Regions from separate parts of the Paenibacillus sp. genome, predicted to be linked through region 2. Evidence: riboswitches for the same ligand, from Rfam matches in the RefSeq annotation. Region 2 holds a riboswitch; the other holds the start of a gene.
What was found. Region 2 has a riboswitch for thiamine pyrophosphate ahead of thiM (hydroxyethylthiazole kinase). Riboswitches for the same ligand answer to the same signal wherever they lie in the genome.
Positions count from the first base shown of each region.

Region 1: linked by a shared signal. The riboswitch ahead of tenA (thiaminase II) and the one ahead of thiM (hydroxyethylthiazole kinase) in region 2 are both predicted to bind thiamine pyrophosphate.

Region 1 covers NZ_DASQNA010000041.1:242,068-246,694, forward strand. The annotation lists gene VE009_RS23310 (AraC family transcriptional regulator) at 1-220, shown strand, start outside; gene VE009_RS23315 (S16 family serine protease) at 329-1,120, shown strand; gene VE009_RS23320 (hypothetical protein) at 1,132-1,827, shown strand; TPP riboswitch at 1,951-2,056, shown strand; gene tenA (thiaminase II) at 2,179-2,874, shown strand; gene thiE (thiamine phosphate synthase) at 2,891-3,535, shown strand; gene thiS (sulfur carrier protein ThiS) at 3,537-3,803, shown strand; gene VE009_RS23340 (thiazole synthase) at 3,808-4,608, shown strand; gene thiO (glycine oxidase ThiO) at 4,605-4,627, shown strand, end outside.
Region 2 covers NZ_DASQNA010000031.1:32,867-37,493, forward strand. The annotation lists gene VE009_RS16840 (PTS transporter subunit EIIC) at 1-1,122, shown strand, start outside; gene VE009_RS16845 (PTS glucose transporter subunit IIA) at 1,155-1,655, shown strand; gene VE009_RS16850 (PRD domain-containing protein) at 1,683-2,522, shown strand; TPP riboswitch at 2,619-2,719, shown strand; gene thiM (hydroxyethylthiazole kinase) at 2,817-3,632, shown strand; gene thiD (bifunctional hydroxymethylpyrimidine kinase/phosphomethylpyrimidine kinase) at 3,629-4,459, shown strand; gene thiE (thiamine phosphate synthase) at 4,456-4,627, shown strand, end outside.

The sequences.
Region 1 (4,627 bases), on a different contig from region 2:
GACAGGATTTTCGTTCTCCGAATATGTCCAAATCGTGCGGGTCAAAGCGGCGCAGCGGCTGCTGCGGGAAAGCGGCAAGCGGATCATCGACATCGCCGAGATGTCCGGCTTCGACAGCGTTCCGCACTTCAACCGCGTCTTCAGAAAAATCATGCGCACGACGCCGAGCCAGTACCGGAAAAGCTTTGCGGGAAAGCATCCCGATTCACCCAAGCGATGAAATCCCTTCTTAATTTAGTGAAAAAAAGGTAATTGATGCTTCTGCGTCGAAAACGATTAAATATATTAAGTTGTATAATGACGCGGCGACGAAGGGCTGACTTTTCCGATGGAAAAAGTAAGAAGATGGAGCGTTCGAGTACCCAAAGAAATCATAATTACGCTGGCGCTGCTGCTGCTCCCGCTGGGGGCGACCGTCGTCGGGACAGCGCCTGCTCCTGCGGAATTCAACTTTCGCGGGGACATGGTTCCCGTCCGGGAGCTCGGGATCGACGGCAGCGTGTATTTCAGCGTGGTGGAAGGCGGCATCGTGAAAAACAGGTTCGAACGCTGGGTCTTGTACCTCTCCCACAGAGACCGAATTCGTCACCTCGAGTTTACGCCTCTCGAACGTTCCGAGGAGGAGTTGTTCGCCGAACAGATGTTTGATGAAGAGCCTTTGACGTCTGCCGTGCACGATGCCGTAGCGGCGGTTGCTCTGACCGTGGAGGACGGGAACGATGCGATTGCGAGTGGAGGGGACGCTTCCTCGAGGATCGACAATCTGCTTTCACAATTAGAGGGCTATTACGGCGATTCGCTTGGCTTGATGATCGCCCTTGGCATGTACGAAGAAGAGCAAGGTATCGACTTTTCCGGCGGAGGCGAACGATTGATCGGGGGCACCGGCGCTTTGGATCACGATGGCCGCGTCGGCTCCGTCGGCGCTTTGAAGCAAAAGTTGTTAGGGGCGGCGGATGCCGGAATCGACGTCTTTTTCATTCCGGCCGATACCGATACGTTAGGCGAGTGGGGTAACGAAGCGGAGGCGCAGCGCATTCAGCGCGAATACGGCTTGGATTTGCGGGTCGTTCCGGTAGCGACGTTGGACGACGCTATCGCTTATTTAAATCGAGAATAGGAGTTGACCGTATGACCAAGCCTTACGAAGTCTCGTATCCCGCGAAATCGATCGGCCGCATCCATCTCATTTTGCTGACCGTTGGTTTCGCGGTGAATGCGGCGACGGCTGTCTTCACCGCGATTTACGTTTACGACTTCGAAACGTATATGAACCTTTACTTCGGCATCGATCAGTCGCTCATCGTTTTCGCGACCGCGCTGTACTATGTCGTGCTCGCGACTTATTTTATTTGGCTTGTGCAAGTTCATGGATCGCTTCGCCGGCGGTACCCGGATTACCGGATTTCGAATGCCGGGGCGATCGTTCGAATGCTTCCGCTTGTGAATTTATGGGGGATCGGGAGCACGTTTTCCCAGATCGGCGGTTATTTGTATCGACGGCAAGCGGCAGCCCGCTTCGCTAAGCTCGTGCATGGTTTGATCGTTCCGCTGTATATCGTCGTTTTCGTCGGGAACTCCATCAACCGGCTGCTTCTGCGCAATCCGGAGGGAGCGAGCGATGCTCTGTATTTGACGGGAGCGGTCATCGACGTTGCGGCTATGGCCGTCTACCTGGCGATGACGCTTGCCATCGATCGCGGGCTTCGTCTGCATTACGCCGAGGCGAACGATCAGGAGTCCTCCGAACGGTCCGAACCCTTCGAGCCCTACGCAGCCTTCATAGAGCCGTCGTCCGCGGCATCTGTTCCGTCCGATCCGCGCTGATCAGGAACGCTTGGTAAGCATGCGTCGCATCGGAGGGCATCCGGTTCCTCGGCGCGGCGCTTTCAAATTCGGTATTGACAAGTCGGCGGAGCCGGTTGTATCTTTGGAAAAGAATAGCATAACGGAAACCACTAGGGGAGCCGCCGAGCGGCTGAGACAAGGAACATTCCTTGGACCCTTCGAACCTGATCTGGATCATACCAGCGTAGGAAAGTGGAGCAAGGTCCATTCGCATTGCATGTTTTGTACCGATGCCGATGAAGCCGCTCCATGGGGAGCGGCTTTTTTATGTTCTCGAGCGAGCCGGCCCCTTGGTGGATATTCCGAAACTTTTCCGAGGAGGAATGGATCATGAAATTTTCTGAACAGCTGCGGCAGGAAGCGGACCCGATTTTTCAGGCGATTTACGCTCACCCGTTTTTGCGAGGCATCGCCAACGGGCAGCTCGGCAAGGAGCAATTGGTGCATTACGTGAAGCAGGACTTCGAATATTTGAACGTGTATATGCAAATTTACGGACTGGGCATCTCCAAGTGCCGAGACCGTCGTGACATCGCTATGTTCCATGAGAAAATCGGATTTATTCTGAACAGCGAAATTCACCCGCACAACAATTTGTGCCGCGTCGCGGGCGTCGACTACGAGGATCTGCAAGGGTACCGGCTCGCGCCGACGGCGCTGCATTACACGCGCCATATGCTGACCGTGGCCCACCAAGGGACGCTCGGGGAAATTTACGCGGTGCTGCTCCCTTGCCCGTGGACGTACATCGACGCGGCGCAGCATATCGTCGACACCGTGCGCCCGGGACCGGAGCATCCGTTCTACGAGTGGATTTCGTTCTATGCGAACGACGAGATCCGCAGCGGCATGAACGAGCTCATTACGCGGCTTGACGCGTGGGCGGAGCAGGCGAACGAAGAGGAACGCGCGCGCATGCGGGAGCATTTCCTGCTGAGCTGCCAGCTGGAGTATATGTTCTTCGACATGGCGTACAAGGTCGAAGAGTGGCCTGTGGCGACGAACGACGCGTTCGTCCGTGCGTAGGGAGGAGGCGGCGCCGATGCGGGATTTTCGGCTTTACGCCATCACCGGCGAGGAGTTCCATCCGGGGCGGGACTTGTTGACCGTCATGGAGGAAGCCATACGCGGCGGCGCGGACATCGTGCAGCTGCGCGACAAGACGGGGAGCAAGCGGGACGTGCTGCGGAAAGCGCAGGCGCTGCGCGAGCTGACGCGGCGGTACGGGGCGACGTTCATCGTGAACGATCATATCGACGTGGCGCTCGCAGTCGACGCCGACGGCATTCATCTCGGGCAGGACGACCTGCCGATCGCCGAGGCGCGGCGGATCGTCGGACCAGGCAGGATTATCGGCATCTCGACGCATCGGATCGAGGAAGCGCGGGAAGCGGAGCGGGATGGCGCCGATTATATCGGCGTCGGCCCGGTGTTCCCGACGAAGACGAAGTCGGACGTCGTCGCGCCGGTGACGACGTCGTACGTGCGAGAGGTTGCGGCCGAAATCCGCATCCCGTTCGTTGCGATCGGCGGGATTAAGCTGCATAACGTCGACGAGGTGCTTCGCGCGGGGGCGACGCGCATTTGCGCCGTCAGCGAAATCGTCGGCAGCGCCGACGTCGCGGGCACGTGCCGGGCGTTCCTCGAGAAAATCGACCGAGCAGCGGAGATTGCAAGGAGGCGTTGACATGACAGAGGTTGCGCAAGGCTCTGGGACTGGACATGAGCTTGCGGCTGGGAATGAGGTAGTTTCGGAAGTGGCATTGATCGTGAACGGAGAACGCCGGACGGTGCGGGCGAAGACGATCGCCGATGTGATCGGCTTCTTCGGCCTCGAAGGCAAACCTGTCATCGTGGAAGCGGACGGCGCGATTTTGACGAAGCCGCAATGGGACGGCGCGCCGGTCCGCGACGGGATGCGGATCGAGCTCGTTCAATTCGTCGGAGGAGGGTAACGTGATGGCAGAAGATGCATTGATCATCGGTGGAAAAGCGTTGACGTCCCGTTTTTTTCTCGGCACTGGGCTGTTCCCGAATCCGTTCGTGCAGCGGGAGGCGATCCGCGCCTCGGGAGCGGAAGTGCTGACGTTCGCGATTCGGCGCGTCAATTTGGATGCGGCGGAAGACGATTCGATCCTGCAGCATTTGGAAGGCTCTTATACGTTTCTACCGAACACGTCGGGCGCTCGGACGGCGGAGGAAGCGGTCCGCATCGCCCGGCTTGCCCGAGCGTCGGGCCTGAGCGACTGGGTCAAGGTTGAAATCAGCGCCGATTCGCGCACGCTGCTGCCGGATCCGCTCGAGACGCTCCGAGCGACGGAGCAGCTCGTCAAGGAAGGCTTCACGGTGCTGCCGTATACGTCCGACGACCCGATCCTGTGCAAGCGTCTCGAGGAAGCGGGCGCGGCCGCCGTCATGCCGGGCGGCGCTCCGATCGGCACCGGGCTCGGCATTCTGAATCCGTATAACATCGGATTGATCGCCGAGCAGGCGCGCGTGCCGATCATCGTCGACGCCGGCCTCGGCTCGGCGTACGACGTCGCGCTCGCGATGGAGCTCGGCGCGGACGGCATCCTCATGAATACGCCTGTGGCGAAGGCGAAGGACCCGGTGCGCATGGCGAAGGCGATGCGCCTTGCGATCGAAGCGGGTTATTTGTCCCGTAAGGCCGGACGCATCCCGAAGAAGAAATACGCCAGCGCCAGCAGCGGGCTGGAAGAGCTTATCTCCGTTCCCGCGTCGGCCGGACTGCCGGAATGAGCCGGCGCGTCCTCGTGCT
Region 2 (4,627 bases):
GAGCAGCCGACGGCGGCCGAACGGGAAAAACTTCATCCCTTCGTTGAAATCACGAAGACGGTATCCAATATTTTCATTCCCATCATTCCGGTTATGGTAGCGAGCGGATTGCTGATGGGATTGAGCGGAATGATCAAGTCCTTTCGTTGGACGGTTGACGGAAGCGCGTGGATCCGGTTGCTAGACATTTTCTCGACCTCCGCCTTCATTATATTGCCGATCATCATCGGGTTCAGCGCCGCGAAGCAATTCGGAAGCAATCCGTATTTGGGCGCCGTCATCGGCGGCATATTAACGCATCCGGACTTATTAAACCGTTGGATGCTCATCGACCCGATGCCTGATTATCTCAATGTATTCGGAATGCCAGTTCCGTTGATCGGCTATCAAGGGACTGTTATTCCCGCCATTTTGTCCGTGTATCTGATGAGTAAGGCGGAGAAGGGGTTGCGGCGACTGGTGCCTCGCTCCTTCGATTTGCTCCTTATCCCGTTTGTTATCGTTATTGTTACAGGGATCGTGTCGATTTTGGCGATTGGGCCGTTGGGCGAATGGATCGGTCGTTGGATGACGAACGGCGTTGATTTTATTTACAAGCATGGCGGGGTCGTCGCAGGCATTTTGCTTGGAGGGCTCTATTCATCCATTGTATTTACAGGACTGCACCATGTTTTTCTTACGGTTGAGGTCGGGCTGCTCGCGGACCCCCAAGTAGGAATGAATTTATTGCTTCCGATCTGGGCGATGGCGAATGTCGCCCAAGGCGGCGCTGGACTAGCCGTATTTGTCAAGACCCGAAACCAAAAGCTGAAGAACATCGCGATCCCCGCTTCGATTACAGCTTTCCTAGGCGTGGTAGAGCCTGTCATCTACGGCATGAATTTACGATTAAGAACGCCGTTTATCGGAGCGTCGATCGGCGGGGCGGCCGGCGGCGCTTATGTGGTTTCGAACCATGTGGCGGCGAATTCGATCGGATTAAGCGGCATTCCGATGATTGCGATCGCAGCGCCCTTAGGGGTACCCAACTTACTTCATTATCTCATCGGGTTCGCGGTATCCGCCGTCTTCGGATTTCTGGCTACCTGGATTGTGGGATTCGACGATGTTCAGGAAGAATAGAGGCGGAAGTACATCCTCTTAAGGAGGACGGTATGTTTAACATATGGAAGATCCGGCGCGAACGCAAACCCCAAGAAGTTATTTTTTCTCCCTTAAGCGGAAAAGTTTTGCGAATGGAGGACGTGCCCGACCCTGCCTTTTCGAAGAAGATGGCAGGATGGGGGATCGCCGTCGATCCGTCGGAAGGACGAGTCGTATCTCCGGTGGACGGAGAGGTGGTTCATATCTCCAGAACGAAACATGCCGTATGGATTCGTTCCGGAAGCGGGGTGGACCTCCTGATTCACATCGGTTTGGACACGGTGTACATGGACGGGGAGGGATTTCACACCTGCGTGGAGATGGGGGATCGGGTCGGCGCGGGTCAACCGATCATCGATTTTTCGCTTGAGCTCGTTCGGCGGAAAGCGACGAGTCCGATAACGCCGATGTTGATCGCGAATCCGGACCGGATCGCGCGGGTGGACATCGAATCCCCGGCTTATGCCGAAATGGGAATTACGCCTCTCCTCAGGGTGAGATTTAAATCTTAAGATCGAAGCTCCGCGCAGGGGGAAACTATGAAAATCGACAAGATCTTGAATAACAATGCGATCGTCGTCAAGGATCAGGGGGAAGAAAAGATCGTCATGGGCTCCGGCATCGCTTTTCAAAAGAAAAAGAACGATCCCGTCGATCCTTCCCGAATCGAAAAAGTATTCGTGATGAAAGACGAGTCCAAGCATCGAAAGCTGGAGGAAATCTTATCGACCTTGCCGGAGGAGCATATCGAAGTATCCGAACAAATCATCTCCCGCGCGGAGAAGGAGCTGGGCGTCGTCATCAACGAGCATATTCATATCGCGCTTACGGATCATCTATCGTTCGCCCTGGATCGTCTTGCCAACGGCATGGTCATTCAAAATACACTGTTGAACGAAATCAAGGTGTTGTATCCGAAAGAATTTCAAATCGGCCTGTTTGCGAAAACGTTGATCCAAGAAAAGCTGGGGATCGAGATTCCCGACGACGAGGTCGGTTATATCGCTTTGCATATCCATACGGCAAAAATCAATGCCGGAGAAATGGCGAGGACGTTAAATATTACCGCCATGATCCGAGATATCGTAGACATCATCGAAGGTTGCTTGAATACCGAAATCGCCGAAGACAGCATCGCCTATGAACGGCTGGTCACCCATTTGAGGTACGCCGTGCAGCAGGGAGAATCCGCTGAACCGTTTCGCGAATTGGCGCCCGAGATGGTGCCGATCATGAAAGAAAATTTTCCGGAATCGTATCAATGCGCGGAAAGGGCCGGGCAGTTCGTCAAGTCGGAGTACGGTGTTGAATTCTTGGATACGGAATTAGCTTATATCGCCATGCAAATCCAGAGAATTCGAACCCGAACGATTCTCTAGTCATCCCGAGTATCCGCAGCCGGGCCAATTCGCCCGGGCATCGTCGTCGCCTGCATGAAATAGGTTCCGTCCAGAGGCAAACAATGGTATAATCATAGACATCACTAGGGGTGCCGAATAGGCTGAGACGGCTGCGAGCCGAACCCTTGGAACCTGATCCGGGTCGTACCGGCGGAGGGAAGTGATGCCGCAACTTCGTAGCGCGGAACGCTGGTTCCCGGGCGAAATCAGGCCGCTTTTCTCCGGAAAAGCGGCTTTTTATTTTGTCTGCATAGGGAGAGAGGACGGATGAACATGCATTTGGAAGCTGCCGCCGAGCTGTTGTCGCGCGTGCGCGGCACGAGCCCGCTCGTGCATAACATTACGAACGTCGTCGTAACGAATTTCACGGCGAACGGATTGCTGGCGTTAGGCGCGTCGCCCGTCATGGCGTACGCGAAAGAAGAGGCCGCCGACATGGCCCGCATCGCCGGTGCGCTCGTGCTGAACATCGGCACGCTGACCGCGCCCGAGGTGGAGGCGATGAAGATCGCCGCCGAGGCGGCGAACGAGGCCGGCGTGCCGGTCGTGCTCGATCCGGTCGGCGCGGGCGCGACGCCGTACCGGACCGACACCGCGCGCAGCCTCATGCGCGAGGCGCGCGTTTCGCTGCTCCGGGGCAACGCGGCCGAGGTGGCCAACGTCATCGGCGAAACGTGGGCGATCAAGGGCGTCGACGCCGGCGAAGGCGGCGGGGATGTGCGGGCGCTCGCGCATACGGCCGCGCAGCGGCTGCGGACGACGGTCGTCATTACGGGGAAAGAGGACGTCGTCGCCGACGGCCGCCGCTTGTTCGTCGTGCGCAACGGCCACCCGCTGCTGACCAAGGTGACGGGGGCAGGCTGTCTGCTGACGTCCGTCATCGGGGCGTTCCACGCCGTCGAGCCCGACGCCGTCCAAGCGGCCGCGGCGGCGCTCACGGTGTACGGCGTGGCGGCGGAACAGGCTGCGGAGCTCGCCGGGGAATCGCGGCCGGGCAGCTTCCAAATCGAGCTGCTGAACCGGCTCGCCGGCATCGGGCCGGAGGACGTCTTGGCTCGCGGCGCGCTGACGGAGGTGAAGCTGTCATGAGCATGCGCAAGGCGTTAACGATCGCGGGGTCCGACAGCGGCGGCGGCGCGGGCATTCAAGCCGATTTGAAGACGTTCCAGGAGCTGCGCGTATTCGGCATGTCCGCCATTACGGCCGTCACGGCGCAAAATACGCTCGGCGTGCACGGCGTATACCCGCTCTCCGCCGAGGCGGTCGCGGCGCAAATTCGCGCGATCGGCGAAGATATGGGGACGGACGCCGTGAAGACGGGCATGCTGTTCGACTGCGACATTATCGAAGCCGCCGCCGAACAAATTCGCCGGTTCGGCTGGCGGAACGTCGTCGTCGATCCGGTCATGATCGCGAAGGGCGGCGCATCGCTGCTCCGCGAGGAAGCGATCGACGCGCTGCGCCGCGCGCTGCTCCCGCTCGCGGAAGTCGTGACGCCGAATCTCCCGGAAGCCGAGGCGCTGACCGGGGTCGACGTGCGCACGACGGAAGGGCGCAAACGGGCGGCGCGCGAGCTGGCGGCGATGGGGGCGCGGCACGTCGTCGTCAAAGGCGGCCACGGCGAAGAGCCGGACGCGGTCGTCGATTTGCTGTACGACGGGGAGCGGTTCGTCGAGCTGACGGGCCGGCGGGCGGCGACGTCGCAGACGCACGGCACCGGCTGCACGTTCGCGGCGGCGATCGCGGCGGAGCTCGCCAAAGGCAGCGACGCGGAAGGAGCGGTGCGGACGGCGAAAGCGTTCATCCAAGCGGCCGTGGAGGAGGAGCTCGGCATCGGCGGCGGCCACGGGCCGACGAACCACTGGGCGTACATGGACCGGGAGCGCCGGCGGACCGAAGGAGGCGTCCTCCGATGATCGGGAGCGCGGACGTCGAGCGGCTGCGGGCGCAGCTGCGGCTGTACTTCGTGATGGGGAGCGTTAACTGCGCCGGCGACCCGTTCGAGGCGGCGGCGAAGGCGATCGAGAGCGGCGTGACGATGTTCCAGTTTCGGGAGAAAGGAACCGGTTCGCTCGAGGGCGAAG